Regions from separate parts of the Mesorhizobium sp. B2-6-1 genome, predicted to be linked through region 1. Evidence: predicted binding sites of a transcription regulator. Region 1 holds the regulator's gene; the other holds the start of a gene.
What was found. Region 1 encodes LexA, which represses DNA repair genes until DNA is damaged. Its sites were predicted from a motif close to TGTTCNNNNTGTGTTCNG; they were not measured.

Region 2: the regulator LexA is predicted to act here: its motif matches at 6,357-6,374, upstream of recA (recombinase RecA).

Annotation. Positions count from the first base shown of each region.
Region 1 is NZ_VFUH01000005.1:165,906-173,827, reverse strand. Features, by position in the region: gene FJ443_RS13325 (alpha/beta hydrolase) at 1-699, opposite strand, end outside; gene FJ443_RS13320 (AMP-binding protein) at 866-2,491, shown strand; gene kynA (tryptophan 2,3-dioxygenase) at 2,488-3,324, shown strand; gene kynU (kynureninase) at 3,388-4,635, opposite strand; gene FJ443_RS13305 (TetR/AcrR family transcriptional regulator) at 4,632-5,423, opposite strand; gene lexA (transcriptional repressor LexA) at 5,761-6,504, shown strand; gene FJ443_RS13295 (ComEC/Rec2 family competence protein) at 6,498-7,922, opposite strand, start outside.
Region 2 is NZ_VFUH01000032.1:691-8,612, reverse strand. Features, by position in the region: gene FJ443_RS30970 (NADP-dependent isocitrate dehydrogenase) at 157-1,368, shown strand; gene FJ443_RS30965 (glutathione S-transferase N-terminal domain-containing protein) at 1,455-2,081, shown strand; gene alaS (alanine--tRNA ligase) at 2,232-4,898, opposite strand; gene recA (recombinase RecA) at 5,202-6,299, opposite strand; gene FJ443_RS30950 (carbohydrate kinase family protein) at 6,582-7,526, shown strand; gene FJ443_RS30945 (pseudouridine-5'-phosphate glycosidase) at 7,573-7,922, shown strand, end outside.

The DNA of each region.
Region 1 (7,922 bases):
CAAGGCGTTCTGGCGCAAGAACTCGGACCGCTCGCCGCCTCCGGCCCAGCACGTGACGCGAGCGCCATCCATGGGCCGCAGCAGCGCCGGGCTTTCCGTCAGCGCCTCGGCTTCATCGATTTTCAGCGCCGCGTTCATGCCGGTGCGCATAAGCGGACGCAGGTCATGCAGGCCCGAAATCGAAACGACGTGGCGTACGCGCCTTGCCACGCCGGCCGCCAGGGGCGTTGATGTCGTCGCCATGCGGCTGGCGAGATGGCCGCCGGCCGAATGCCCGGTCAGCATAAGCGGTCCCCCGACCATCGCCGCCGCCTTGCCGATCGCCGCGCCGATCTCGTGGGAGATGCCGGCGATGCGTATGGCGGGGCAGAGCGTATAGGACGGCATCGCCACGGCAAAGCCGCTGTCAACCGAGCCCTTGGCGAGATGCGACCAGCTATCCTTGTCGGACTCCAGCCAGTAGCCGCCATGGATGAACACGACGAGCCCCTTGGGTGCCCCGGCGGGAAGGAAGAGATCGAGCCGGTTGCGCGGCCTGTCGCCATAGGCGATGTCGAGCTGAGCCCTGCCCTTTGCCGCAAGCGCATCGCGAAATGCCTGCGCCGGTTCGACCCATGCGGCCGGCCAGCGATCGCTGCCGGCGATGTTGGCGCCGTTGGCGTAGGCATTGTCCCAATCGGCAATGCGATGTTCGAGCATCGGCACCCTCCCCCGGACGGCATCGTTTCAGCCGCTAGCAATGGCCATCGACAGCGGCAACGTCAATGCTCCAAGGCAAAACATTTTAGGCTTGAAACAAATTTCGACTGGTGCGATCCTGTGCTTTGTTCAGCGATGGGCGTGAGGCAGACAGGGGCAGCCGAAAATGCTTGGGCCATCAGCGCATATCGACACGTTCACGCGCGATAACCTGCCGCCGCCGGATCAATGGCCGGACTTCCTGCTCGACGGCTTCGACTATCCCGAACGGCTCAATGCCGGCGTCGAACTGACCGACAGGCTGGTCGAGAAAGGGTTGGGCGACCACACCGCGCTGATCGGCAACGGCCGCCGCCGTACCTACAAGGAATTATCCGACTGGACGAACAGGCTGGCGCATGCGCTGGTCGAGAATTACGGCGTCAAGCCAGGCAACCGGGTACTGATCCGGTCGGCCAACAACCCCGCAATGGTGGCCTGCTGGCTGGCCGCCACCAAGGTCGGCGCCGTCGTGGTCAACACGATGCCGATGCTGCGCGCCGGCGAACTCGCCAAGATCGTCGACAAGGCCGAAATCACGACAGCGCTGTGCGACACCAGGCTGATGGACGAGATGACCGCCTGCGCCAAGGACAGCGCGTTCCTCAAGCAGGTCATCGGTTTCGACGGCACCGCCAACCATGACGCCGAGCTCGATCGCGCCGCCCTCGACAAGCCCGTGACGTTTACTGCGGTGCAGACCGGGCGTGACGACGTCGCCCTGCTCGGCTTCACCTCAGGCACGACAGGCGTGCCGAAGGCGACGATGCATTTTCACCGCGACCTCCTGATCATCGCCGACGCCTACGCCCGCGAGATCCTGCAGGTGACGCCTGACGACATCTTCGTCGGCTCGCCGCCGCTGGCCTTCACCTTCGGCCTTGGCGGGCTCGCCATCTTTCCGCTGCGTTTCGGCGCCGCGGCGACGCTGCTGGAACAGGCCACGCCACCCAACATGGTCCACATCATCGAAACCTACAAAGCGACGATCTCCTTCACCGCGCCCACCGCCTATCGCGCAATGCTCAAGGCCATGGACGAAGGGGCCGATTTATCGTCGCTGCGCGTCGCCGTTTCGGCCGGCGAGACCTTGCCCGCGCCGGTCTTCGAGGAATGGACTGAGAAAACCGGAAAGCCGATCCTTGACGGCATCGGCGCCACGGAAATGCTGCATATTTTCATCTCCAACCGCTTCGATGACATGAAGCCTGCCTCCACCGGCAAGGCCGTTGGCGGCTATCAGGCGCGCGTCGTCGACGACGAAATGCGCGAAGTGCCGCGCGGCACCGCGGGCAGGCTCGCGGTGCGGGGACCGACCGGCTGCCGCTACATGGCCGATGCCAGGCAGAGCGACTATGTCCGCGACGGGTGGAATCTCACCGGCGACACGTTCTGGCAGGACGAGGACGGTTTCTTCCACTTCGCCGCGCGCTCCGACGACATGATTGTCAGTGCCGGCTACAACATCGCCGGCCCTGAGGTCGAAGCGGCGCTGCTGGCGCATGCCGATGTCGCCGAATGCGCGGTGGTTGGCGCCGAGGATGCCGAGCGCGGTCAGATCGTCGAGGCTCATGTCGTGCTCGTGCAAGGCGTGGCGCCAGACGCAATGACCGTCAAGCGTCTGCAGGATCACGTCAAGGCCATGATCGCGCCCTACAAATATCCGCGTTCGGTAAAATTCATCGCCGCTTTGCCCAAGACGCAGACCGGCAAGATCCAGCGCTTCCGGCTGCGCGCGGAGAAGATCAATTGAGCAAGCCCTACGACCCGTCCGCCGAGGGCGCGGAAATGTCGTTCAAGGAGCGCATGTCCTACAGCGACTATCTGCATCTGGAAAAGGTGCTCGAGGCGCAGGATCCGCTTTCGTCAGCCCATGACGAGATGTTGTTCATCATCCAGCACCAGACGTCGGAACTCTGGATGAAGCTCGCGCTGCACGAAATCGGCGCAGCAATCCGCTCCATCCGCGCCGACCGTCTCGAACCGAGCTTCAAGATGCTTTCGCGTGTCGCCCGCATCTTCGAGCAGCTCAACAATGCCTGGGACGTGCTGCGCACCATGACGCCCAGTGAATACACCGAGTTTCGTGATGCGCTCGGCCAGTCCTCGGGCTTCCAGTCCTGGCAGTACCGTGCCATCGAGTTCGTGGCCGGCAACCGCAATCTCGCAATGCTCGGACCGCACAAACACCGGCCGGACCTCAGCGAGAAACTGGAGGCGATTCTGGCGCAACCGTCGCTCTACGACGAGACGCTGCTGCTGCTCGCCCGCAACGGCTTCGACATCGGCGCCGACGCAAGGCGTACGGACTGGCGCGAAACGCGGACCGAGAACGAAGAGGTCCTTGTCGCCTGGCAGACCATCTACCGCGACCCGCAGCGCTACTGGATGTTCTACGAACTCGCCGAGAAGCTGGTCGACTTCGAGGATTATTTCCGCCGTTGGCGCTTCAACCACGTCACCACGGTCGAGCGCATCATCGGCATGAAGCGCGGCACCGGCGGCACATCGGGCGCGTCCTACCTGAAGAAGATGCTGGAGGTGGAGTTGTTCCCGGAGCTGTGGAAGGTCCGCACCCGGCTCTGACGTAGCTTTGCCGACTGCATATCGTTATCCCGAACCCGCTGCGCTTTTCTGAGCGACAGGCTCTTAAGTCACCGCCGCCTTGACGGCGAAACGCGCCTCCTGCCACGCGTCCGTGCGCAAAATGTCTTCCAGCACCTCGACAGCCTGCCAGACATCGACATAGCCGACATAAAGCGGCGTAAAGCCGAAGCGAATCGTGGATGGCGCGCGGAAATCGCCGATCACGCCGCGCTCGATCAAGGCCCGCATCACCTGATAGCCATGCGGGTGGAGGAACGACACCTGGCTGCCGCGCTCATTGCCGTCGCGCGGGCCTTCGAGTTCGAGGCCGTAGGCGCCGCATTTTGCCTCGACGAGCTGGATGAACAGATCGGTCAATGCGATGCTCTTCCTGCGCACCTCTGCCATATCGACGTCGTTCCAGACATCGAGGGCCCCTTTGAGCGCGCGCATCGACAGCACAGGCTGCGTGCCGCAGAGAAACCGGCGGATGCCTGTGCCGGCAGCAAAACCCTGTTCGAAGGCGAAAGGCCGCGCATGGCCCCACCAGCCGCTGAGCGGCTGGCGGACATCGCCATGGTGGCGCTCGGCCGCGTAGATGAAGGCCGGGGCACCTGGGCCTCCATTGAGATATTTGTAGGTGCAGCCGACGGCGAAATCGGCGTTCGAACGGTCGAGCTCGACCGGCAAGGCGCCGGCGGTATGGCAGAGATCCCAGACGATCAGCGCGCCGGCATCATGTGCCGTCCGCGTCAGCGCGGCCATGTCGCGTAACTGCCCGGATTTGTAGTTGACGTGGTTGACCAGGATGACCGCGACCCGCTCGTCGATCAGTTCTTCTATGGTCGGCGCATCGACACCCTCGAGCCGCAGCACCGTGCCCGGCCGCGTCGAGGCAACGCCTTCGGCCATATAGAGATCGGTCGGAAAGCTGTCCCCCTCGGCGATGATGACTGACCTGTCCGGCCGCATCCCGAGTGCCGCATGCAGCACCTTGTAGATGTTGATCGAGGTGGTATCGCAGACCACCGTCTGGCCGGCGGCGGCCCCGATCAGGCGCCCGAGTTGGTCGCCGAGTTCGACCGGCATGTCGAACCAGCCGGCGGTGTTCCAGGCGCGGATGAGATCCTGCGCCCACTCCTGCGTGGCGGCCTTCTGCAGCTCGCCGAACACGGCTGGCGAAGCGGCGCCCAGCGAATTGCCGTCGAGATAGATCACCCCCTGGGGCAAGGTGAAGCGGTCACGCATGGCACGCAGCGGATCCGCGGTGTCCATTGCCTCGATCGCTGCGAGATCGGGAATTTTGCTCATGGTCGCGATGTTCCTCGGTGAGAAGAGCGCCCTGGAAACGGGCCGGCTGTTTTGCCGCCCGGGCAAGGGCTGGCCGCATAGAGGCGCAAGAACAGGGTGAACGCCCGGTTCGATCTTTGCTCGATTTCCGCCCGAGGCAGTTCCTCGAGCACCCCAACGATCCGGCGAACCTGGAGATCGCCGATCAAAAGACTGATGTAGATGTCGGCGGCTTCGGCAGGATCGTCACAGGCGATCGGGCCGGCCCGACTTGCGGTTCGAAGCAGGTCGCCAACAAGCGGCATTATGGTATTGCGGCCGAATTGCGCGATCGATTGGCCAAGCGTGCCTGTATCGTTGACGTCGCCGGCCGCGGCGCGATTGAGCGCCACCGCCTTGTCGCCCGTCACGAGGGTCAGCAGGACTGGCCCGAGCAAGTTCAGGGTTTCGAGCGGATCGCGCGCCTGGTGAAGGGCGTCCTCCAGCAGCTTCCTTGCCTCTCCCGCATTGGCTTCGATCAAGGATCGAAACAGGGTCTGCTTGTTGCCGTACCAGTTGTAGAGGGTTTCGTTCGAGGCCGATGCCCGCTTGGCGATAGCAAGCAGGGAGGCGCTCTTGTAGCCGGCTTCCCGGAGCACCGCATAGGCGGCCTCCTCTATCCGTTCGCGTCGCGCGGCCTGCTTCGGCGTGGTCATTGGTGTTCCTCTTCGAAAACCGTACATTATTATACGGTTCGTCAAGCGAACGAACGAACGCAGCCCGTCGCGACCAGTGGTGGTGTCTGGCCGTTTTCCGGCGGAAGTTGGCATTTTGGTTTCGTTTCGTTCACGAGCCGCAGGGGTTTCTAATCCGCCCAAACGCACCCCGCACCTGCCGGTCACCCAGCTTGCAGGCTTGTGCCAAGAGTGGAGACCGGTCGGGCCACAGGCCATTAACCAAAATAGTTTCAAAGGGCCCGGGAGCGCATTGACGACGGACCGCGCTGGCAGGATGCTGGCTGCGGGAGGGCATTTCGTTTCCGTCGCCTTAACAAATTCATTAAACTTTAAATGGTTGCGGAACACAACTGGAACAGATAGTGTTTGTTCTGGGTTTGTTTTCTGATTCTGGTTCCAGACCCTTCGTGCAATGCCTTTGGGGGCCGCCATGCTCACGCGCAAGCAACATGAACTCTTGATGTTCATCCATGAACGGCTGAAGGAAAGCGGCATTCCGCCGTCCTTCGACGAGATGAAGGAAGCGCTGGACCTCGCCTCCAAGTCGGGAATTCATCGGCTGATCACGGCGTTGGAGGAGCGCGGCTTCATTCGCCGCCTGCCCAACCGGGCGCGCGCGCTGGAGGTGCTGCGCCTGCCGGACTCGATCGCGCCGGGTCTTAACGCGGCAAAGAAGTTCTCCCCGAGCGTCATCCAGGGCAGCCTCGGACAGGGCAGCAGCCCTAGCCGGCAGATCAAGCCGGCGACGTCTTCGCGTCTGCCCGCTGCCGGCAATGACGACGACGCGGTTTCAGCGGTGTCGATCCCGGTCATGGGTCGCATCGCAGCGGGTGTGCCGATCGACGCCATCCAGCATCAGACGCATTCCATTTCAGTGCCGCCTGACATGATCATGGGCGGCGAACACTATGCGCTGGAGGTCAAGGGCGATTCGATGATCGAGGCCGGCATTTTCGACGGCGACACGGTCATCATCCGCAATGCCGACACCGCAAGTCCCGGCGAGATCATCGTGGCCCTGGTGGACGAGGAGGAAGCAACGCTGAAGCGCTTCCGCCGAAAGGGTGCTTCGATTGCGCTCGAGGCTGCCAATCCGGCCTATGAAACACGTATTTTCGGACCGGACAGGGTCAAGGTGCAAGGCAAGCTGGTCGGCCTGATCAGGCGCTACTGAGCGGGGTCGGCGGTGGGCTTTTCGGGTTTACGGTAAGGCGGCAGTCCCCTTGCCTCGCGTGAGAATTTCCGCTGTTCGTGCCAGGGCCGATATGGCCTGTCGACGGCAAAGCTGACCCGTGCCGGTGCCGTCGCCGATTGCTGGTCGAAGAAGACGGCGGCACTTCCCTTGCGAGCGAGCTGCCGCTTGGTGATGACGAGAACCAGCGGATTGTGGCAGGGATCGTAGCCCGCGGGGTCGTTGATGACGATCAGATCCGCATAGGAGCAGGCCCTCCAGGCGTCCTTGCGATCCTCCACCTGCGCGATGATCGCCCCCGAGGTATGCCGGGCCATGCACAGGCCCGTGAAGCAATAGAAAGGCGCTCCCGCCGGAAGTTGCGCGGGATCGAAGATGTCGAACTGTCGGTCTCCGCTGTCGAACAGTTCCGGCGCAACGATGGTTTCGGACTTCAGCGCGCGTTTCCAATTATCGACGGTGAATTCGTTCGGGCGCGCCCGGTTGATCGCGAGCTCGCCGCCGCCGATCGGCAACGCCACCAGGCGGGCATCCTCCGAAATCAGCACGTCCGGCGTGCGCGTGTCCGAGACGGTCAACAGGCCGGCGAGCGCGAAGGGAAGTGCCGCCAGCCGCAGCCATGTCGTGGCCATCGTCGCGATGACCAGGGCGATCGCCACCAGAAGGACGGATTGCTGCGAAATCAACCCGACCGCGTCGACCGGCGAGCGTTGCGAGATCCATCCTGATATGGCGATCATCGCGGTCAGTCCCTTGCCCATCAGATAAAGGGATGGTCCATCGAACCCGAACGGCATCAGCAGCGCGCTGGCAACCGCAAGGAACATCACGACCGAAACGATCGGCATGACGGCAAGATTGGCGAACAGGCTGAGCGGCGACACGCGCTGGAAATGCCAGATGGCGAAAAGCGCCGTGGCGCTTCCCGCGATAATCGAGGTCATCGCCAGCCCACCTGTCGCCAGCAGCAATTTTCGCGTCAGCAGGCCAGGCAAGGTCCGTTGCGGCGGCGGGGTCCGCGCTTTGTCGGCTTTGCGATCCGACCAGCCGGCATAGGCGCCGACCAGGGCCGCGGTGGCGGCGAAGGACATCTGGAAGCTCGGCCCTACCACCTCGTGCGGCGACACCACGATGACGGCGATCGCCGAAATAGCCAGATTGCGCATGGTGAGTGCCGCCCGATCGAACAGAACGGCGATCAGCATCACCGCCAGCATGATGAAGCTGCGTTCGGCGGCGACAACGACGCCCGAAATGACGAGGTAGGCGGCGATGGAGAAAAGTGCCGCCGCGGCCGCGTATTTCTTGACCGGCCGGCGGGAGGAAAAATTCGGGAACAGCGCGAAGCCGCCACGCAGCAGACCCATGACCGTGCCGGCGACCAGCGCCATGTGCAGCCC
Region 2 (7,922 bases), on a different contig from region 1:
GAAAATGAACCATTCGCAAATGGCGGGGCGATCGCTTCGCTTTCGTGACCGATCGTCGTTTGCGCGGCCAAAAACGCTTTGATATAGGGGCGCATCCCCGGCCGAACGCCACGCGGGCAAGGCCGTCCCATTTCCCAGCAACGAGGCATTCTTTCCATGGCGAAGATCAAGGTGGCGAACCCGGTCGTCGAACTCGACGGCGACGAGATGACCCGCATCATCTGGCAGTTCATCAAGGACAAGCTGATCCACCCTTATCTCGACCTCAAGCTTGAATATTACGACCTCGGCATCGAGCATCGCGACGCCACCAACGACCAGGTGACCGTCGATTCGGCCAACGCCATCAAAAAATACGGCGTCGGCGTGAAATGCGCGACCATCACGCCCGACGAGCAGCGCGTCGAGGAATTCAAGCTGAAGAAGATGTGGAAGTCGCCGAACGGCACCATCCGCAACATTCTCGGCGGCACCATCTTCCGCGAGCCGATCATCATGAAGAACGTGCCGCGGCTGGTGCCCGGCTGGACCAAGCCGATCATCGTCGGCCGCCACGCCTATGGCGACCAGTACCGCGCCACCGATTTCCGTTTTCCCGGCAAGGGCAAGCTGACGATCAAGTTCGTCGGCGAGGATGGCCAGGTGATCGAGCACGACGTGTTCGACGCGCCCGGCGCCGGCGTCGCCATGGCCATGTACAACCTAGACGAATCGATCCGCGAATTCGCCCGCGCTTCGCTGAACTACGGCCTGCTGCGCAACTACCCGGTCTATCTCTCGACCAAGAACACCATCCTCAAGGCCTATGACGGCCGCTTCAAGGATATTTTCCAGGAGGTCTACGAGGCTGAGTTCGAGGCCGAGTTCAAGTCCAAGAAGCTGTGGTACGAGCACCGCCTGATCGACGACATGGTGGCCTCCAGCCTGAAATGGTCGGGTGGCTATGTCTGGGCCTGCAAGAACTATGACGGCGACGTACAGTCCGACACGGTGGCGCAGGGGTTCGGCTCGCTCGGCCTGATGACGTCGGTGCTGATGACGCCGGACGGCAAGACGGTGGAAGCGGAAGCCGCGCACGGCACCGTGACGCGCCACTATCGCCAGCACCAGAAGGGCGAGGAAACCTCGACCAATTCGATCGCCTCGATCTTCGCCTGGACCCGAGGGCTGGCCCACCGCGCCAAGCTCGACGACAATGCCGAATTGAAGCGTTTTGCCGAAACGCTGGAAAAGGTCTGCATCCAGACGGTCGAATCCGGCTTCATGACCAAGGACCTGTCGCTGCTGATCGGCCCCGACCAGCCTTGGCTGTCGACCACCGGATTTCTCGACAAGATCGACGAGAATTTGCAGAAGGCGATGGCGTAGGCACCCGCGGGTTCAACACGCCGAAGGCTCCGGAAGGAGCCTTCGCTTTTTTGGGCCAACGAAATCGAAAGCAAAGGACTGGCAACATGGCCAAACCGGTCCTCTACGGCGCGGACTACAGCGTTTACGTGCGCATAGCGCGCATGGCGCTGGAGGAGAAGGGCGTCGACTATGAGCTTGTGCCGGTCGATGTCTTTGCCGCCGAGGGCATCCCCGGCTGGTATTTCGAGCACCACCCGTTCGGCCGCATCCCGGCCTTCGAGCATGACGGTTTTCGCCTGTTCGAGGCCAGCGCGATCACGCGCTATGTCGATGAAGCTTTCGACGGACCGCCCTTGCAGCCGAACGATCCGCGCGGCCGCGCGCGGATGAACCAGATCATCGGCATGCTCGACGCTTATGGCTATCGGGCCATGGTCTGGGACGTCGCCGTGGAGCGGCTGGAGAAGGCGTCGCCTGACGAAGCGCTGATTGTCAGCGGATTACGACAAGCAGGAGCGGTCCTTCAGGTGCTCTCATCATTGAGATCCCCGGGGCCGTGGTTGCCCGGCAATCAACTGACGCTCGCCGACCTGCATGCGGCACCGATCATCGGCTATTTCGTCAGGGTGGCGGAAGGGCGCAAACTGCTGGCTCGCTTTGCCGACATACAGGACTGGTGGGATTGTATTGCTAAACAGACAAGCTTTGCCAGGACTGAAAAGGCCGGCTGATCTGCGACAGCGCAGCGCAGCGATATTCGATTCAGGTCAACGATTTCGCGGATAACCGATCATTGATGTCGCGCCGCCCATCATGAGGGGCCGCGCGACCTCGAAGGGAAGCAACCGGCCTGGAGCGTTGCCCCCCAATTCTGCAATGAATCACGCCGCCTCCAGCGCCGCCCTCACCGCAGCAATCGCGTCGTCGGCCTTCGAGGCATCGGGGCCACCGGCCTGCGCCATGTCGGGCCGGCCGCCGCCGCCCTGCCCGCCGAGTACCGCGGAGGCGACGCGCACCAGGTCGACGGCGCTGAAGCGGCCGACGAGATCATCGGTGACAGCGACCACGACGCTCGCCTTGTTGTCCTCGCCCGCACCGACAAACACGACCACGCCGGAGCCGAGCGAGCTTTTGCCGGCATCGGCGAGCGGCTTCAGATCCTTCGGCGAGACACCGGAAACCGACTTGCCGAGGAAGCCGACGCCCGCGACGGTCTCGTTGGCGGCCGGCGCGTCAGCGGGCGACCCGCCGCCCAGCGCCAGCTTCTTGCGCGCTTCGGTGAGCTCCTTCTCGAGCTTCTTGCGCTCTTCGAGCAGGGCTTCAACACGCGCCGGCACGTCGGCCGGCGAGATTTTCAGTGTTGCCGCGGCCGCCTTCAGGCGCCGGTCCTGTTCGTCGAGATGCTTGCGCGCGGCCTCGCCCGTCAGCGCCTCGATGCGGCGCACGCCTGCGGCGACGGCGCTGTCGGACACGACGCGCACCAGGCCGATGTCACCGGTTGCCCTGACATGCGTGCCGCCGCAAAGCTCGACCGAATAGGGGCGATTGGCCTTGGCGCCATGTAGGCCCGTGCCCATAGACACGACGCGCACCTCATCGCCGTATTTCTCGCCGAACAGCGCCATGGCGCCTTCGGCAATGGCATCGTCGACCGACATCAGGCGCGTGATCACCGGGCTGTTCTGCACCACGATCTCATTGGCCATGCGCTCGACCTCCTCGAGTTCCGAGGGCGAGATGGGCTTGTTGTGCGAGATGTCGAAGCGCAGGCGCTCGGGCGCGACCAGCGAGCCCTTCTGTGCCACATGGGTGCCCAGCACCTCGCGCAGCGCCTCATGGATCAGATGCGTCGCGGAATGGTTCGCGCGCAGCCTGGAGCGCCTCGCATGGTCAACCTTCAGCTCGACGGCGGCACCCGTCCTGGCAGTGCCGCTGACCACCTTGCCGAGATGCACGAACAGCCCGTCGGCCTTCTTCTGCGTATCGGAAATCTCGATCGAGAAGCCTTCGCCTGAAATGGTTCCGGTGTCGCCCATCTGGCCGCCGGATTCGGCATAGAACGGCGTCTGGTTGACGACCACGGCTACCGCTTCGCCCTTGCCGGCGCTGTCGACGGTCTTGCCGTCGCGGACAACCGCCTGGATGATGCCTTCCGCCTGCTCGGTCTCGTAGCCGAGGAATTCGGTGGCACCGGCTTTTTCGCGCACCGGGAACCAGACCGCTTCCGTCGCCGCCTCGCCGGAACCTGCCCAGTGCTTACGCGCCTCGGCCTTCTGCTGCTCCATCGCATTGGTGAAGCCGGCAAGATCGACCGAGATGTTGCGCTGGCGCAGCGCATCCTGCGTCAGGTCGAGCGGGAAGCCATAGGTGTCGTAAAGCTTGAAGGCCGTCTCGCCGTCCAGCATGTCGCCGGCGCCGAGCTTTTCCGTCGCCTCCGACAGCAAACCGAGGCCACGCACCAGTGTCTTGCGGAACCTGGTCTCCTCAAGCTTCAGCGTCTCGGTGATCAGCTGTTCGCCGCGCACCAGTTCCGGATAGGCCTGACCCATCTCGCGAACCAGCGCCGGCACCAGCTTCCACACCAGCGGCTCGTTCGCACCGAGCAGCTGTGCATGGCGCATGGCGCGGCGCATGATGCGGCGCAGCACATAGCCGCGGCCTTCATTCGATGGCAGCACGCCGTCTGCGACCAGGAACGACGACGAGCGCAGGTGATCGGCTATGACGCGATAGGATGCGACGGTCTCGGCGTCGGGACCGCGACCGAGCGCGGACGACGCCGCATCGATCAAGTGCCGAAACAGATCGGTCTCAAAGACGCTTTCCACGCCTTGCAGGATGGAGGCCATGCGCTCCAGGCCCATGCCGGTGTCGATCGACGGGCGCGGCAGGTCGATCCGCTCGTCCTTCGTCACCTGCTCGTACTGCATGAACACCAGGTTCCAGAATTCCAGGAACCGGTCGCCATCCTCCTCCGGGGTGCCGGGCGGGCCGCCCCAGATGTGCTCGCCACGGTCGATGAAGATTTCCGAGCATGGCCCGCATGGCCCGGTGTCGCCCATCGCCCAGAAATTGTCGGAGGTCGGGATGCGGATGATGCGATCATCGGAAAAGCCGGCGATCTTCTTCCAGAAGCCGGCCGCCTCGTCGTCGGTGTGGTAGACGGTGACGAGCAGCTTGTCCTTCTTAAGCCCGAACTCCCTGGTAATGAGGTTCCAGGCTAACTCGATGGCGCGCTCCTTGAAATAGTCGCCGAAGGAGAAATTGCCGAGCATCTCGAAGAAGGTCAGGTGGCGCGCGGTGTAGCCGACATTGTCGAGGTCGTTGTGCTTGCCGCCGGCGCGAACGCTTTTCTGGGCGGTCGTGGCACGCGAATAGGGCCGCTTCTCCAGGCCGGTGAAGACGTTCTTGAACTGCACCATGCCGGCATTGGTGAACATCAGCGTCGGATCGTTGCGCGGCACAAGCGGGCTCGACGCCACGACCTCGTGACCCTCCTTGCGGAAATAGTCGAGAAATGTCGACCGGATCTCGTTCACGCCACTCATGAATGCTGCCTTTTCGAGAGAGCCGCCGGCCGGACCGGCGGAAAATGGGCTCTGCTTTAGAAGATGGAGCTGGCCTTTTAGCCGCCGCTTGGCACCCTGTCCAGAAACACGCAAGCTGGCCAATTCGCGGTTCGCCAGCCGCTCAAAACGCAAACCGCCGGCACGGGGCCGGCGGTTCGAAACGCAATACTACAGAACTCGATTACATAAGCTCAAATTGATGAACCGGGATTATGGCCGAACTCGGGCCGCAAACCGAACGCTAGATCGCGCCAGCGAACGCTAGATCGTGCCGACGAGCGCTTACATCGCGCCGGCTTCATCCTCGAAGCCATCATCGCCACCTTCGGAGCCGCCATTCTCGAGGAATTTTTCGGCGATCAGTCCGGCGTTCTGCCTGAGCGCAAGTTCGATCTCGCGCGCCGTATCGGGATTGTCGCGCAGGAACAGCTTCGCGTTCTCGCGGCCCTGGCCGAGACGCTGCGAATTGTAGGAGAACCAGGCGCCCGATTTCTCGACCACGCCCGCCTTGACGCCGAGATCGACCAGCTCGCCGGTCTTCGACACGCCTTCGCCGTACATGATGTCGAACTCGACCACCTTGAAGGGCGGCGCCAGCTTGTTCTTGACCACCTTGACGCGGGTCTGGTTGCCGACGACCTCGTCGCGGTCCTTGACCGACCCGATGCGGCGGATATCGAGACGCACCGAGGCGTAGAATTTCAGCGCATTGCCGCCGGTGGTGGTTTCGGGCGAGCCGAACATGACGCCGATCTTCATGCGGATCTGGTTGATGAAGATGACCATGGTGTTGGAGCGCGAGATCGAGGCGGTCAGCTTGCGCAGCGCCTGGCTCATCAGGCGGGCCTGCAGGCCGGGCAGCGAATCGCCCATCTCGCCCTCGATTTCGGCGCGCGGCGTCAGCGCCGCGACCGAATCGACCACCAGCACATCGATGGCGCCGGAGCGCACCAGCGTATCGCAGATCTCAAGCGCCTGCTCGCCAGTGTCAGGCTGCGAGATCAGGAGGTTTTCGAGATCGACGCCGAGCTTGCGGGCATAGACCGGATCGAGCGCATGCTCGGCATCGACGAAGGCGCAGATGCCGCCCTTCTTCTGGGCTTCCGCCACCGTGTGCAGCGCCAGCGTCGTCTTACCCGAGCTTTCCGGCCCGTAGATCTCGATGATGCGGCCGCGCGGCAGGCCGCCGACGCCAAGCGCGATGTCGAGGCCGAGCGAGCCGGTTGGCACGGTTTCGATCTCGACGACCTGCTCGTTCGCGCCGAGCCGCATGATCGAGCCCTTGCCGAAAGCCCGCTCGATTTGCGACAGCGCCGCATCCAGAGCCTTTGATTTGTCCACTGCCTTATCCTCTACAAGCCGCAAGCTGTTCTGAGCCATGATACATCACCCCGTAGTCGTCAATGAAGGCCGGACAATCCGTAATCCTTGGTTATTTGTACCTTTTTTGTTCTCATTTGGCAAGAGGGATCAAGCATCTGAAAAATAAGCAACATCCTGATTTGTTCTTTTTTTGTCTCACGATTCGGCTCCAACATGGTCCGAATATTGGGCCAGGCTGGTTCGCCGTGCCGATCTCACGAATCGCTGGTTGTTGCCTGCGAAGCTCCGTCGCACAGCATGGCGCTTGTGCGTGACCGCCAACAAAGGTCATATCGGCGCATGGTGAGATCTCCAAGAGTCCTGGCGGTGGGCGGCGCCCATATCGACAGGCGCGGCCAGGTGTCCGGCGCTTACGTGCCGGCTGCCTCCAACCCGGGCACGATGCGCGAGGACGTTGGCGGCGGCGTCTTCAACGCATTGCGCAGCACGGTGCGGCGAGGCGTCTCGGGCTCGTTGCTGTCGGTGCGCGGCGGCGATGCCGCCGCCGACACGGTTTCGCGCGCCATCGCCGAAGCAGGCATTGCCGACCTGTCCGCGGTGTTCCTCGACCGCACGACGCCGAGCTATACGGCGCTGATCGACCGCGAGGGCGAACTGCTCGTCGGCTTTGCCGACATGGCGCTTTATGAGCTGGCATTTGCAAAGCAGATCCGCCGCTCCAGGGTGCGGGAGGAGATCGCCGCCGCCGATGCCGTCCTGTGCGACGCCAACCTGCCATCGGCGGCTCTGGAGCGGCTGGTGTCGCTTGCCGCCGGCAAGCCCGTGTTCGCCATTGCCATTTCACCGGCCAAGGTCGTGCGCTTGACACCGGTGCTCGGCGGCCTGGCCGTCGCCTTCATGAACAGGCGCGAGGCGGTGGCGCTTGCCGGACTTGACGATGCCGCCTCTCAAAAAACTATCCTCGACGGGCTGAGAAGCGCCGGCCTCGACAGCGCGGTGGTCACGGCGGGCGGCGGCCCGGTGCTGGGCTTCGACCGCGACGGCAGCTTTGCCGTCGTCCCGCCCCCTCCAAGAAAGGTCGTGGACGTCACCGGCGCCGGCGATGCGCTTGCCGGCGCGACGGTCGCCGCCCTGCTGCGCGGCATGCCCTTGCGCGCGGCGTTGCGCGAGGGCGTCGCCGCCGCGACGCTGGCTATTGAAAGCGCGGGCGCCGTTCCCGATTTCACCACGGCGACTTTCGCGCAAGCGCTGGCTCTTGTGCCCGAAGAGCAGGAAATGGCATGAGACCGGCATCCGAAAGGATGCGCCGCACTTCGGATTGGAGATCAAGATGACCCCAGACACCGCCCGCCCCTTCATCGATGTCCACGCGCCGGTGGCGCAGGCCCTGTCGGCCGGGAAGCCCGTGGTGGCGCTGGAAAGCACCATCATAACCCACGGCATGCCCTACCCCGACAATGGCGCCATGGCGGCCGACGTGGAAAGGATCATTGCGGACGGCGGCGCGGTGCCGGCGACGATCGCCGTGGTGGCGGGCCGCATCAAGATCGGCCTCTCCGACGGAGAACGCGAATCGCTCGCCATGACCGGCGACGCCATGAAGCTCTCGCGCGCCGATCTCGGCTTCGCCGTCGCGCAAGGGCGCACCGGCGGCACCACGGTTGCCGCCACAATGATCGC